DNA from 3 places in the Nonomuraea sp. NPDC048892 genome. Region 1 is predicted to be linked to each of the others. Evidence: riboswitches for the same ligand, from Rfam matches in the RefSeq annotation. Region 1 holds a riboswitch; each other region holds the start of a gene.
What was found. Region 1 has a riboswitch for thiamine pyrophosphate ahead of AB0C28_RS25730 (FAD-dependent oxidoreductase). Riboswitches for the same ligand answer to the same signal wherever they lie in the genome.

Region 1 (4,880 bases):
CACCGCCGCGCACCCGGCCTGCTCGAGCCGCCGCGCCAGCGCCGGATCGTCCCCGATGTACGGCAGCACCACGAACCCGTCGGCCACCAGCCGCTCGGCCGCGTCGAACGTCTCGATCGGGTCGGGCAGCAGGGTTCGCTCGTCGGCGATGACCTCCAGCTTGACCCAGTTCGTGCCGAGTGCCTCCCTGGCCAGCCGGGCGGTCAGCACGGCCTCGCCCGCGGTGAAGCAGCCCGCCGTGTTGGGCAGCACCTTGATGTCGCGCCGGCGCAGCACGTCGAGCACGGTGCCGCGCGAGCCCGGGTCGAGCCGGCGCATCGCCACCGTGGTCAGCTCGGTGCCCGACGCCGCGAGCGCCTGGTCCAGCACCTCCAGCGAGGGCGCGCCGCCGGTTCCCATGATGAGCCGGGAGGAGAACTTCTCCCCGGCGATGATCAGATCATCCACCTTGCACCGCCGTCAGGACCTCCACGCGGTCACTGTCGCCGAGCGCCGTCGTCTCCCAGGCGCTGCGGGTGACCACCTCGTCGTTCACGGCCACGGCCACTCCGGTGGTGGCCGTGGTCAATGTCTGTACGGCCTGCGCCACGGTCATGCCGTCGGCCACCTCGTGCGCGGACCCGTTGATGGTAACAATCATGAAATTCCCTGAAATCTCTCCGGCGAGCACAGCGCCGCCAGCTCGCCCTCCTCGCCCAGCAGGATGGCCGTCGTGAGCGGGGCGAGCAGCACGCCGCCCCGGTGGTGCCCGGTCGCGAACGTCAGCCCCGGCGTCCCGCTGGGGCCGATGACCGGCAGGTTGTCCGGGGTGCCCGGCCGCAGCCCCGCCACCACGTCGGCGACCTCCAGCTCGGTGACGCCGGGAACCAGCTCCCTGGCGTCGCGCAGCAGCTCGTAGAGCCCGCCGGCGGTCACCCTGGTGTCGAAGCCCAGCTCCTCCTGGGTGGCGCCGACCACCAGCTCACCGTCGCCCCGGGGGACCAGGTAGACCGACGAGCCGTGCACGGTGCCGCGTACGCACCGGGTCAGCAGCGGCTGCGGCGAGCGCAGCCGCATGATCTGCCCCTTGACCGGCCGCACCGGCACCTCGGCCAGCTCGCCGCTCCACGCGCCGGCGGTCAGGACGACCCGCTCGGCCCTGATCTCGGCCCGGGTCTCCGCGCCGGTCTCCTTCCTGGCGCCCGTCCTGGCGCCCGCACGGGTCTCCGCCTTGGCGCCCGGTCTGACTTCACCGTGCCCGCCGCCATCCCCGGCTCCGCCGCCAGGCCCGGTCCCGTACGGCTCCGGCGTCGCGAGGCGTACCCCCGTGACCCGGCCGCCTTCGCGCAGCAGCTCGGTGACGCGGGCGCGCACCACCTCGGCGCCAAGCCGCTCCAGCGCGGCCAGCAGGGCCGCGGTCACCCGGCGCGGATCCACCCAGGCGTCGCCGGGCGCCAGCAGCCCGCCACGCACGGACGGGGCCAGCATCGGCTCCAGGCGGCGGCATTCGCGCCCGGTGAGCCGCTCGACCGGCAGCCCGAGCTTGTCCATGAACGCCGCCAGCTCGTCCAGCGCCGCCAGGTCGTCGGCCCCGAACGCGACGTCAAGCGTCCCGTCGGACCGCAGATCCAGCGCGAGCGCATCTCCTCCGGCCGCGCCGTCACCGGCGAGCCCGGCACCCGCGCCCAGCCTCGGACCGGCGAGTTCGGCAGCCGCGCCCGGGGCCGCGCCGACGTTCGTACCCGGGCCCGCGAGCCCGGCGTCCTCGGTGAGTTCGGCGGCGAAGGCGGGCCAGCGGCGCAGCGACGCCACCCCGAGCCGCAGCAGCGGCGCCTCGGTGTAGGTCACCTCGCTGACCGGGGCCAGCATCCCCGCCGCGGCATAGGAGGCACCCCGCCCGGGCGCCGGATCGACCACGGTGACCTGGCGCCCCTCACGGGCCAGCCGCCACGCCACGGAGAGGCCGACGACCCCGCCGCCCACGATCACATCCACCTGCGCTCCCTTCGCCGGCATGATCCGGATCAGGTGTCTTGCGGTCGAAGGCCCGTCACAGCCTTCCTCTCAGCCCGGTGAAACGGCCGGACTCCCGCGCGTCTTACCTCCACAGCCTACGGCCTCGGTGCGGCGGCCGTGCACCGCCCCCGTTATGGTCTTGAACGTGAACCATGTCGTGGTGGTGGGAGCGGGCCTGGCCGGCCTGCGTACGGTCGAGGCCCTGCGAGGGCGCGGATTCACCGGCCGGATCACGCTGATGGGCGAGGAGCGCCATCGGCCCTACGACCGGCCGCCCCTGTCGAAGGCCGTGCTGAAGGGCGAGGCCGACACGAGCTTCGTCGACACCGACCTCGACGCCCTGGAGGTCGACTTCTGGCCGGGCGTCAGCGCCAAGTCGCTGCGCGCCGGCGTCGTGGAGACCACCGAGGGCGAGATCGGCTACGACGGCCTGGTCATCGCCACCGGCGCCGAGCCGATCAGGCTGCCGGGCGACGGCCTCCAGCACGTGCTGCGCACCCTCGACGACGCCCACGAGCTGCGCGCCGTGCTCGTCCCCGGCGCCCGCGTGGCGATCATCGGCGCCGGCTGGATCGGCGCCGAGGTGGCCACCGCGGCCCGCCGCGCCGGCTGCGAGGTGACGGTCGTCGAGAGCGCGCGGGCCCCGCTGAGCACCGCCGTCGGCGCCGAGATCGGCGCGCGCACCGTGCCCTGGTACGACGGCATCGACCTGCGCCTCGGGGCCATGGTCGACTCCGTGGACGAGGGCGGTGTGCGGCTGGTGGGCGGTGAGTTCATCGAGGCCCACGTGGTCGTCACCGGCATCGGCGTACGACCCGCCGTCGGATGGCTGGCCGATGCCGACATCGACCTGCACAACGGCGTCGTCACCGACGAGCACCTGCGCGCCTCGCTGCCCGGCACCGTCGCCGTGGGCGACTGCGCCGCCTGGTGGTCGCGCCGCTGGGGCACCAGGCTCAGGGTCGAACACTGGGACACCGCGCTCAACGCCCCCGAGGTCGCCGCCGCGACGCTGCTGGGGGAGGAGGCGGTCTACGACCCGGTGCCCTACTTCTGGTCCGAGCAGTTCGGCCACATGATCCAGTACGCCGGACACCATCCGGCCGGCGAGCGGCTCGTCTACCGGGGCGAGCCAGAAGGCAAATGGTCGGCCGTCTGGCTCACCGAGGACGACACTCTGGCCGCCGTACTGGCCGTGGACCGGCCGCGCGACCTCGTACAGGGGCGGCGGATCATCGACGCCGGTCACCGTCTGGACACGGAACGCCTGGTAGATCCACAAGTCTCTCTACGGGATTGTGTTGTTTGAGCAAGCACGGCATGTGGTAGTTGTGGTTTCGTGACGCTTTCTGTTGCACAGATCGACCGGGAGACCGAGCAGCTCATCGACGAGTGGCTCACGCTCCCCGAAGTGGCCAGGCGCCTCGACCTTTCGATCGGCCGGGCCAAGCAGCTCCTGAAGGACCACAAGCTCCTCGGCGTGCGCCGGGGCGGCGGCGGGCCACAGGTGCCCGCGGTGTTCCTCGATGGGAAGGACGTGATGAAGGGCCTGCCCGGCACCCTGACGGTGTTGCAGGATGCCGGCTACGACGACGTGGAGTCGCTGCGCTGGCTCTTCACCCCCGACGAGTCGCTGCCAGGATCGCCCGTCGAGGCGATCAGGGCCGGCCGTCATACCGAGGTCAAGCGGCGTGCCCAAGCCCTCGCTTTCTGACGCGCGCCTCTATCTCTGCACAGACGGCCGCCGCGACCGCGGCGATCTGGCGGAGTTCCTCGACACGGTGCTGGCCGGCGGCGTGGACATCATCCAGCTGCGGGAGAAGGGTCTTGAGGCACGCGAAGAACTCGCGCTCCTCGAGGTCTTCCGCGACGCCTGCGACCGGCACGGCAAACTTCTGGCCGTCAACGACCGGGCGGACGTCGCGTACGCCGCCCGCCCCGACGTGCTCCATCTGGGGCAGGACGACCTTCCTGTGACGGTCGCGCGAGAGATACTCGGCGACGACATCGTCATCGGACGGTCCACCCACTCCGCCGCCGAGGCTTCCGCCGCGGCTGTGGAGGAGGGCGTCGACTACTTCTGCTGCGGGCCCGTCTGGCCCACCCCGACCAAGCCCGGCCGCCCGGCTCCCGGCCCGTCGCTGCTGCGGCACGCGGCGGCGCTGGGCACCTCGCGGCCGTGGTTCGGGATCGGCGGCATCGATCTCGCCAACCTGGACGAGGTGATGTCGTACGGGGTGAGCCGGGTGGTGGTCGTCCGCGCGATCACCGAGGCCGACGACCCCGGCGCGGCGGCTGCCGAGTTCGCCAAACGCCTGTCGGCCGGCTGAGCAGCCGAACACCCCCGGCCGGCTGAAGCGCCGGCCGTCGGCCGTTCGGCGGGTGAGCGGCCGGACGGCGGGCTGGCCGGTGATCGGTGGCCGGCGAGCCGGCGGATGACCGTCGGCCGGTCGGCGGCGGGTCAGGTCTTGCGGCTGGTGGCGGCGATGGCCAGGTCGGTCAGTGCGGCGCGCGCCTGCGGCGTGACCGGGGCCGAGTCGAGCGCCGCCAGCGCCTCGCCCAGGTAGTCGCCGATCAGGTCCTCGCACTCCCGCAGTGCCCCGGTGTCGTCGATGATCTGCCGCAGCGTCTCGACCCCGCCCTCGTCCAGCGCGGGATCGCCGAGCAGCCGGCGCACGGTGCCGGCCTCGGCGGGCGAGGCCGCGGCCAGGGTGCGGGCCACCAGCATCGTCCGCTTGCCCTCCCGCAGGTCGTCGCCGGCGGGCTTGCCCGTCTGCGCCGGGTCGCCGAAGACCCCGAGGATGTCGTCGCGCAGCTGGAACGCGATCCCGACCTGCCGCCCGAACCCGGCGCACAGCTCGTCCATCCACGGCGCCAGCTCCCGC
Region 2 (4,880 bases), on a different contig from region 1:
GTGGGTGCGTCGGGCGATCCGTCCGATACGCTGCGGTCACGGTGATTCCGGCGGGTGGAGGTTGAGGGTATGTCGAGCAACGATCTCGATGCCCTGCTGCGTGTGACCTCTAGCACCTATCGAGGTGATACGCCGCCTGACATCGCTTTCGGCACCTATGACGGCGCCGTGGGCCGATTGGTGCTGGCCGTGACGGGCAAGGGTGTCGCGGCGTGCAGCTTCGAGGCGGAAAACGACGTCTTCGAGCTGGTCAACAGGCATGTGGGCAGCTTCATCGGGCCCGAGGCGAGGCGGCTGGACCCGGTACGCAGAGAGCTGGACGCCTACTTCTCCGGGCGGCTGCGCGCGTTCACGCTGCCGGTGGATCTGGCGCTGGCGACGCCGTTCGCGCGTACGGTGCTGCAGAAGACGATGGCCGTCCCCTACGGCACGACCACGACGCTGGAGGAGATCGGCCAGAGCATCGGCCGGCCGCGCGCGCTGCGCGCGATCGGCAACGCGCTGTCCTCCAACCCCGTCTGCGTGATCGTGCCCTGCCACCGGGTGGTGCGCGAGGACGGCGCGCTCGGCGACTACGCGGGTGGGCCCGTCGCCAAGCAGCACCTGCTCAACGTCGAACAGCGGGCCGGCGCAGCGCCAGGCCGATGAGCAGCGTGACGAGCGCGGCCACCAAGGCCCCGCCGAGCGCGCCGTTCATCCACGTCTGCCGGGTGAAGCCGATGGCCTCGCGCAGGCTCGCCCAGATCCCGTCCCACGCTTCGACCGTCGGCGTCGAGGTGGTCAGCCAGTAGGCCACGAAGCCGAGCGCCCACGGCACCACCATCGACCAGCGTGAGGGCGCGTCCTCCGCGGTGTTCCAGCCGGCGCCGCGGCGCAGCACGAAGTAGTCCACGGCCAGCACGGCGAACATCGGCACGAACACGGCCCCGATCACGCCCAGGAACGCGCCGTAGGACGTGACGTCCACCAGCAGCGCGATCACCACGGTGAGCACGCCGATGAGCACGGAGAAGACGCGCCGGTCCATCCGCGGCAGCAGGTTCTGCAGCGACATCGTGGTCGAGTAGACGTTGGCGAAGGACTGGTCGGTCTCGCGCAGGACCAGGATGCCGAAGAACAGCGCGCCCAGCGGCATCGCCACGAACGGGCCGAACACCGCGGTCCCGTCGGCCTGCACCGCGGCGACGCCCGCCAGCGCCACCGCGTAGACGCCGAGCCCGAGGCAGGCGACCTGGGCCAGGGTGTAGCCGCCGACCACGCCGGTGAAGGCGGCCCTGCTGGAGCGCGAGTGGCGGGCGAAGTCCGCGGCCATGGGCACCCAGGACACCGACAGCGCGATCACGTAGTCGACCGCGGCGGGGAAGGCGGTCCACGTCCCGCCGGTCTGCGGGGGCGCCTCACGCAGGAAGAACACCGTGAACCAGACCATCGCGATGATCACGCCGACGGTGACGTACCGGCGCAGCAGCCGGATCGAGCCGAGCGGCCAGATGGTCAGCGCGGTGGTCAGCACCCCGGCCACGATCACCCACGCCTGGTACGGCACCGAGCCGAAGATCGCCGTGGCACCCTTGGCGATCACCCAGAGCTCGAAGGCGCCCCAGCCGAGCATCTGGACGATGTTCAGCACCGTCGGCACGTAGGAGATCCTGGCGCCGAACAGGCCGCGCAGCAGCACCATGGCCGGCTGCCCCGTACGGGTGCCGGGAATGGCCGACAGGCCCACCATGGCGGTGCCGATCAGGCTGCCCACCACCGTGGCGACGAGCGCGGCGCCCAGGGTGAGCGGGGCATCGCCCAGCGGGTTGATCAGGAACAGGGCGCCGGAGAAGCCGAGGAGGCTCACTCCGAGATTCGCCCAGAGCGCACCCTGATCGAGCACGCCCAGAGTCTTCGGCGCTTCGCCTTCGAGGGTCAGGGGGACTTCTTCGACGCCGTGCGACATCGCACACTCCCTACGCCGGCATTATCCGGACAGGTTCCGGCGGTCGGCAGCAGATGTGGCTGCCCTCTCAGCCCGGCACCCCGAGCTCCCGCGACGATATGTAATTTGCGCCCTCATCATGCCTTAATGACGGCAGAACCGCCATAGTGGGGGCCTTGTTACCGATTCAGGCGACGAACGGCTGTTGTCCCGTCTCGCTCACCATCGGCCGGCGGGAGAACTCCCACGACTGCATGCCGCCGCCGACGTTGATCGCTTCGCGCCCGAGCTGGTTGAGCCAGGCCGCGACCTGCATCGACCGGCCGCCCACGCGGCAGACGACGTAGACGGTCGTGTCGGCGGGGACCTCGTCGACCCGGCCCTGAATCTGGGTCATGGGGATGTGGACGGCCTGCGGCGCGTGGCCCGCCACCCATTCGTCCTGCTCGCGGACGTCGAGCAGGTAGGCATCGGCGGGAACGGCGCCCGCCTCGATCTCGGGAACGGTCATGACTCCATCATCTCGCGCCGCGCGTCGTAGGCGGCACGCGCCGCGGCGATCTCCTGTTGATGCGCCTCGGTCCACGTGACCAGGGACTTGATGGTCTCGTGCAGCGTACGGCCGAGCGGCGTCAGCGCGTAGTCCACCCGGGGCGGCACCACGGGGTGAACCGTGCGGCTGACCAGGCCGTCGCGTTCGAGCTGGCGCAGGGTGACGCTGAGCATGCGCTGGCTGACGCCGTCGATCTCGCGGCGCAACTGGGTGAAGCGCAGGCTCTGGCAGTCGAGCAGGGCGATGACCAGCAGCGACCACTTGTCCGCGATGCGGTCGAGGATCTGCCTGACCTCGCAGTCCTCCCGGGTGTCCCACTGCCAAACGTCGTAGTCGTCCATGGTGCCTTCGCGGTAACCGAGTGATTCGAAAGTGCCGTCTTCCATCGTCTTTCATGCTGACCCATGATGAGGACGGTTACAAGAGATAACCGATATGCAGAAAAGTAACCGGGGGTCTTGCGATGTCTGTTCCTGCCCGATCGTGGGGCGTGCTGATCGTTCTGTGCGGCGCCATCTTCCTTGAGGGCATCGACGTGGCCATGCTGAACATCGCCCTGCCGGCCATCAGGGCCGATCTGGGGCTGTCCACGGGCATGCTGAGCGGGGTCGTGAGCGCGTACGTGCTCGGCTACGGCGGTTTCATGCTGCTCGGCGGCCGGGCAGCCGACCTGCTGGGACGGCGGCGGATGTTCCTGCTCTGGCTGGTGGTGTTCCTGGTCTTCTCGGGGCTCGGCGGTTTCGCGAACGAGGGGTGGGTGCTGCTGCTGGCCAGGTTCGTCACGGGGGTGGCCGCCGCGTTCCTGACGCCGGCCGGGCTCTCGCTGATCACCACGACCTTTCCCGAGGGCCGGCTGCGCAACAAGGCCCTGCTCATCTACGCGGGCACGGCGGCGGGCGGCTTCGCGCTCGGGCTCGTGGCCGGCGGGCTGCTGACCGCGATCGGCTGGCGCTGGGTGTTCTTCGCGCCCGTGCTGATGTCGCTGCTCATCCTGATCGCCGCCGTCCCCCTGATCAGGGAGCCGGCCAGGGAGCACCGGCCGGCGGCCGGCGGGTTCGACGTGCTGGGCGCGGTGACGATCACGGGCGCGATGATGCTGCTGGCGTACGGCGTCGTACGTCTTGAGCACCCGGCCGACGGCTGGCCGCTCACGGTGGCGGCCTTCGCCGGCGGGCTCGCGCTGGTGGCGGCGTTCACCGCCGTCGAGCGCCGGTCGGCCAGCCCGCTCGTCCGGCTCGGCCTGCTGCGCTCGGCGCCGCTGATCCGGGCCAACGTGATGGCCGCCCTGCTCACGGCCTCGTTCTTCGGCTTCCAGTTCCTGGTCACGCTCTACCTCCAGGAGCTGCGCGGGTGGTCGACCGTGCAGACCGGCCTGGCCCTGCTGGCGGCGGCCATCGACGTGGTGCTCGCCCCGGTGCTCACGCCCTGGCTGGTCAACCGGTACGGCAGCGCCAGGGTCGTGCTCGGCGGCCTGCTGTCGGGCCTGCTGGCCTACGCGTTGTTCCTCGGGGTGGGGCTCGACTGGACGTACGCGGCCATGCTGCCCTCCATGCTGCTCATCGGCCTGATGTTCGCCTTCGTCTACGGCCCGGTGACCATCGTGGCCACGGACGGCGTCGCCGAGCACGAGCAGGGGCTGGCGGGCGGGCTGATCAACTCCTCGTTCCAGTTCGGGGCGGCGCTGGGCCTGTCGATGGTGACCGCGGTCAACGTGGCCGCCCTGGGCGGAGCCACAGACCCCGAGGCCGGGCTGGCCGCGATGCGGACGGCGCTGCTGGTGCCCGTCACGGCCACGCTGCTGGGCGCGCTCGTCGCCGTGAGCGGCCTGCGTACGCGAACGAGAGACTGCGCCCTCAGCGCCGCGTGAAGCCATCGGGGCACGCGGCCAGGAGGGGCCGGTCCGAACCGGCTATTTGAGAAGTTTGGACAGGCGGCGGTCGGCCAGCGGCTTGCCGCCTGTCTGGCACGTGGGGCAGTACTGGAGCGAGGAGTCGGCGAACGAGACCTCCCTGATCGTGTCGCCGCACACGTCGCACGGCTGCCCCGCCCGGTTGTGCACGCGCAGCCCCGACTTCTTCTCCGCCTTCAGGTCCTTGGCCGCCAGCCCGTGGGCCCGCTCGACCGCGTCGGCCAGCGTGGTGACGATGGCCTCGTGCAGGTCGGCGATCTGGGCGTCCGTCAGGCTCGCGGCGATCTTGAACGGGGACATCTTGGCGGCGTGCAGCACCTCGTCGGAGTAGGCGTTGCCGATGCCGGCGATGACCTTCTGGTCGCGCAGCAGCCCCTTGATCTGGGTGCGGTTGCCGCTCACGATGCGCTTGAGCGCCTCGACCGTGAAGGAGTCGGCGAGGGGGTCGGGGCCGAGGGCGGCGACGCCGGGCACTTGGTCCGGATTTTTCGTGA
Region 3 (4,880 bases), on a different contig from region 1:
GCCGGCGGGGCGCGGTACCGGGTGATCGAGCACGCGCCCGAGGGCCGGACCGAGCTGGTCAGCGCCCTGCGCGGGCATGATGTGGCGCAGGCCGCCAAGTGCCTGATCGTGATGGTGAAGGTGGGTAAGAAGCAGACGCGTCACGTGCTGGCCGTCGTGCCCGGTGATGCCCGGCTCGATCTGCAGGCCGTCAAGGCGCTGCACGACGGTACGTACGTGTCCTTCGCCGCCAAGGAGAAGGCCGAGGAGCTGGCGGGGAGTGTGAGCGGGACGGTGTTGCCGTTCAGCTACGATCCCAGGCTTGAACTGGTCGCCGATCCGTCGTTGCTGGATCAGCCTGAGCTTTATTTCAACGCGGGGCGGCTTGATCGTTCTGTGGCGCTGGTGACCGAGGATTATGTTCGGCTGGCGGCGCCGCGGGTGGCCAACATCACGGTCCCTGGTAGCTGATCGGCGGTCGGCATGCAGGCGGCCGCGCCGAAGGTGTCGTTCCTGGTCAGGTTGAGCAGGTGGGTGCGGGGGCGGTGTTGGTGCTGGTCCAGGAGGCGAGGAAGCCGAACGTGGTCGCCGCGCCCGGCGCCAGCTGCCCGTTCCAGCCGGCGTTCCGTACCGTCACCGAGGAGCTATTCGCGCTCAGCGTCCCGCCCCACAGCTGGGTGATCCGCTGGCCGTCGGCGAGCGTCCATGCCACCGTCCAGGCGCTGATCGGTGAGGTGCCGGTGTTCGTGACGGTGACCTCGGCCTGGAAGCCGCCCTGCCACTGGCCGGTGCGCTGGTACGTGGCGGCGCATCCACCAGAAGGCGGCGGTGGTGTGACCACGGTGTCGAGGGCGTCCACCAGGGGCGGGTACCACTTGTCGGACATCTTCTGGTCGCCCGCCGCGTTCGGGTGCACCCCGTCGTAGGTGTCGGTGGCGGTGCTGAAGCCCGTCCACTGGTCCACGACCGTGATCGGCGACTGCGGGGTGGTCGTGGCGGCGGCCCAGGCGGGGATGGCGTTGTTGAAGGTCACGGTCCGCTGGGCGCAGTCGGCGCAGCTGGAGGGGTTCATGGGGATGATCTTGGCGACGAGGATCCTCATGTTCGGGTTGCTCGCCCGCATCTGGTTCACCATCGTGGTGAACGCGCTGAGGATCGTCGCGGGGGCGATGTTGCTCCACACGTCGTTGGTGCCGAAGTGCATGAGCACCACGTCCGGCCGGGTGGCGGCGAGCCAGCCGGTCAGCAGACCCTGGTTCGCCACATTCGTGGCCAGGTAGCCGCCGTGGCCCTCGTTGTCGCCGTCGTGCGCCACCCCGCAGCCCTGGGGCGGCAGGGTGCCGACGAAGTCGACGTTCGTGTGGCCGGTGCTCTGGAGGCGGTTCCAGAGCAGGGCGCGCCAGCAGCCGGGGGATCCGGTGATCGAGTCGCCCAGAGGCATGATCCTGACGGGGGCTGCGCTCGCGGTGGCCGTGGTGGCGAACAGCACCGCCGCGGCCAGCGCCACTATCGCGGCCAGCACGGAGCCGATCTTGCGCATGGTCTGCTCTCCCGTCGTCAGCCTGCGCAGATCGTAGGATCGCGGGCCGCGCGACGGGAAGGAAGTCACCGACGAGGGACGCTTGACCTGGGGGTACGGATGTAACTTTCAGCCGCCGACGGCGGCGGTCAGCTGCGGACCACCGCAAGCGGGCAGGGCGTGTGGTGCAGGAGAGCCTGGCTGATCGAGCCCAAGAGCATCCCTGCCAACTGCCCATGCCCCCGCGACCCCACCACCAGCAGATCGGCCCCGGCGGCCGTCTCGCGGAGCACCTCGACCGGATGGCCGTGCACGACCTCCGTCACCACCTCGACGCCAGGGTGCCGCTCCCGGTGCTCGGTCAGCGACTCCTTGAGCCGGCGCAGCGTGTCCTGTTCGCTGCCGCGGTCGGCCGGTGGGAAGCCGCCGGCCTGCGGCCAGGCCCACGCCTGTACGGCGCGCAGCCGCGCCCCGCGCAGCTCCGCCTCGGTGAAGGCGAACTCCAGTGCCTGCCCGGCGCTGGGCGAGCCGTCGGTGCCGGCGACGATCTCGCCCCGGACGGCCGGGGGACGTTCGTGGACGAGGACGACGTTCGTCCGTGCGTGCGCCGTGACGCCGTGCGCGACGGATCCGACGAGCAGGCCGCGCACGCCGCCGATGCCGCTGCTGCCGACGACCAGCAGCTCGGCGTCCTCGGACGCCTTGATCAGCGCGGTACGGGGATCGCCCGGCAGCAGGACCTGCTCCACCGGCACCTGCGGAGACTCCCGCAGGGCGCGGTCGCGGGCCGCCGCGAGCACGGTGTCGGCGCCCTCGCGCATCCACCGGGCGACCTCGGCGTAACGTACGGTGTCCTCCTCGCACACCCACTTGGGCACGGCGTGCGCCACGGTCAGCGGCGATCCGCGCAGCGCGGCCTCGGCGGCGGCCCAGCCGGCTGCCTCCAGGCCGGCGCGGGAGCCGTCCACCCCGACGATGATCACAGGTTCAGCTCCTCAGGACAGCGCGTAGCATTCGACCTCGGCGCGGCGGAACGAGATCCCGTTCGCCTGGGAGTCACGGACGCAGGCGCGCTCGGACCTGCTGAGCCGCAGCGTGCCGCAGACGGTCACGCCGGAGTAGGTGCGGCAGTCGAGTCGCCTGTCGTCGGCGCCGACGCGGTACATCTCTCTGACCGCCGCACGGCACTTGGCCTTGCCCGTGTCGGCGTAGCGGCACTGGGCGATGAGAGTGTCGTACTGTTCCTGGCTGACTTCGTGCTGGTCCATGCCGTCTCCGGCGGCTGCGGTGGCGCCGGACGCGGCCATCACGACGAGTAGTCCTGCGACAGCAGCGAATCTCTTCATGTTCCCCCTGATGGGGACCGTACCGCTCACGGCGATCGTCAAACCTCGACGCCAGGTTTCGGGTGGGGGCAGGCGTGGGTACGATCATCGCCGACCAACGCGGGAGCCCGGTGCAGACCGGGCTGAGAGGACGGCTGACAGCCGCCGACCGCCAGAACCTGCTCCGGGTAATGCCGGCGAAGGGAGTTTGCGCGATGAGCAGCGCGCGCTTTTCCAAGATCTACTCCGGTGACCTCCGCGTGCCGATGCGGCAGGTCCGGTTGTCCAACGGCTCGGCGGTGACGTTGTACGACACCTCGGGCCCCTACACCGACCCCTCCTTCGAGCCCGACCCGCGGCGTGGGCTGCCGCGCCTGCGGGAGGAGTGGATCGAGGCGCGGCGGGTGGCGGGTGAGCCGGTCACGCAGGTCGGCTGCGCCCGGCGCGGGCTGGTGACCAAGGAGATGGAGTTCGTGGCGGTGCGCGAGGGGGTGAGCCCCGAGTTCGTCCGGCAGGAGGTCGCGGCGGGCCGGGCCATCATCCCCGCGAACGTCAACCATCCCGAGTCCGAGCCGATGATCATCGGCCGGGAGTTCCTGGTCAAGATCAACGCCAACATCGGCAACTCCGCCGTCACCTCCTCGATCGAGGAGGAGGTCGAGAAGATGACCTGGGCCACCAGGTGGGGCGCCGACACGATCATGGACCTGTCGACCGGCGACGACATCCACGAGACCCGCGAGTGGATCCTGCGCAACTCGCCGGTGCCGGTCGGCACCGTGCCCATCTACCAGGCGCTGGAGAAGGTCAAGGGCCGGCCGGAGCTGCTGTCGTGGGAGGTCTACCGCGACACGCTGATCGAGCAGTGCGAGCAGGGCGTCGACTATGTGACGGTGCACGCGGGCGTGCGGCTTTCGTACGTGCCGCTCACCGCCACCCGCAAGACCGGGATCGTCTCGCGCGGCGGCTCGATCATGGCGGCCTGGTGCCTCGCGCACCACCGCGAGAGCTTCCTGTACGAGAACTTCGCCGAGATGTGCGAGATCCTGGCCCGCTACGACGTGTCGTTCTCGCTCGGCGACGGGCTGCGTCCAGGATCGATCGCGGACGCCAACGACGAGGCCCAGTTCGCCGAGCTGCGCACGCTGGGCGAGCTGACCGGCATCGCGCGCGAGCACGACGTCCAGGTGATGATCGAGGGGCCGGGCCACGTGCCCATGCACAAGATCAAGGAGAACGTCGACCTGCAGCGCGAGCTCTGCGACGACGCGCCCTTCTACACCCTGGGCCCGCTCGTGACCGACGTCGCGCCCGGCTACGACCACATCACCTCGGGCATCGGGGCCGCCATGATCGGCTGGTTCGGCACCGCCATGCTCTGCTACGTCACCCCCAAGGAGCACCTCGGCCTGCCCGACAAGGACGACGTCAAGACCGGCGTGATCACGTACAAGATCGCCGCCCATGCCGCCGACCTGGCCAAGGGGCATCCGCGGGCGCAGGAGTGGGACGACGCGCTGTCCGACGCGCGCTTCGAGTTCCGCTGGGAGGACCAGTTCGACCTCTCGCTCGACCCTGACACCGCCCGTTCCTTCCACGACGAGACGCTGCCGGCGGCGCCGGCCAAGACCGCGCACTTCTGCTCGATGTGCGGGCCCAAGTTCTGCTCGATGCGGATAAGTCATGACATCAGGCAGGCGGGGTTCGAGGAGAAGGCGGCCGAGTTCAGGCGGCTCGGCGGCAACATCTACGTGGAGTGATCCGTCCGACGTTCGGCTAACCGGGGAGCGTCTCGCCGCCGATGGGGGCCAGGACCTCGCCGGTGTAGTACGACGACAGCCGGTTGGAGGCGAAGAACACGTACGAGGGGGCGATCTCGTCGGGATCGGCGGGTCGCCCCATCGGCACCTGCTCACCGAACGACTCCACCTTCTCCTCGGGGAAGGTGGCCGGGATCAGCGGTGTCCACACCGGCCCTGGGGCGACGGCGTTGATCCTGATGCCGCGTTCGACCAGGTTCTGCGCCATGGAGTAGGTGAAGGCGTTGATCGCGCCCT

Region 2: it holds a riboswitch for thiamine pyrophosphate, as region 1 does, so the genes downstream of both, AB0C28_RS03135 (cytosine permease) here and AB0C28_RS25730 (FAD-dependent oxidoreductase) in region 1, are expected to answer to the same signal.
Region 3: it holds a riboswitch for thiamine pyrophosphate, as region 1 does, so the genes downstream of both, thiC (phosphomethylpyrimidine synthase ThiC) here and AB0C28_RS25730 (FAD-dependent oxidoreductase) in region 1, are expected to answer to the same signal.

Annotation. Positions count from the first base shown of each region.
Region 1 is NZ_JBEZFZ010000007.1:356,431-361,310, forward strand. It holds gene AB0C28_RS25720 (thiazole synthase) at 1-447, opposite strand, end outside; gene thiS (sulfur carrier protein ThiS) at 440-640, opposite strand; gene AB0C28_RS25730 (FAD-dependent oxidoreductase) at 637-1,995, opposite strand; TPP riboswitch at 1,964-2,082, opposite strand; gene AB0C28_RS25735 (FAD-dependent oxidoreductase) at 2,141-3,304, shown strand; gene AB0C28_RS25740 (Rv2175c family DNA-binding protein) at 3,335-3,709, shown strand; gene thiE (thiamine phosphate synthase) at 3,687-4,325, shown strand; gene AB0C28_RS25750 (polyprenyl synthetase family protein) at 4,457-4,880, opposite strand, start outside.
Region 2 is NZ_JBEZFZ010000001.1:628,412-633,291, reverse strand. It holds gene AB0C28_RS03140 (methylated-DNA--[protein]-cysteine S-methyltransferase) at 169-648, shown strand; gene AB0C28_RS03135 (cytosine permease) at 608-1,945, opposite strand; TPP riboswitch at 1,935-2,047, opposite strand; gene AB0C28_RS03130 (rhodanese-like domain-containing protein) at 2,112-2,435, opposite strand; gene AB0C28_RS03125 (helix-turn-helix domain-containing protein) at 2,432-2,863, opposite strand; gene AB0C28_RS03120 (MFS transporter) at 2,941-4,344, shown strand; gene AB0C28_RS03115 (DNA-formamidopyrimidine glycosylase family protein) at 4,387-4,880, opposite strand, start outside.
Region 3 is NZ_JBEZFZ010000027.1:79,373-84,252, reverse strand. It holds gene AB0C28_RS46535 (YbaK/prolyl-tRNA synthetase associated domain-containing protein) at 1-450, shown strand, start outside; gene AB0C28_RS46530 (cellulose binding domain-containing protein) at 497-1,519, opposite strand; gene AB0C28_RS46525 (universal stress protein) at 1,648-2,481, opposite strand; gene AB0C28_RS46520 (hypothetical protein) at 2,494-2,844, opposite strand; TPP riboswitch at 2,934-3,046, shown strand; gene thiC (phosphomethylpyrimidine synthase ThiC) at 3,039-4,583, shown strand; gene AB0C28_RS46510 (SDR family oxidoreductase) at 4,600-4,880, opposite strand, start outside.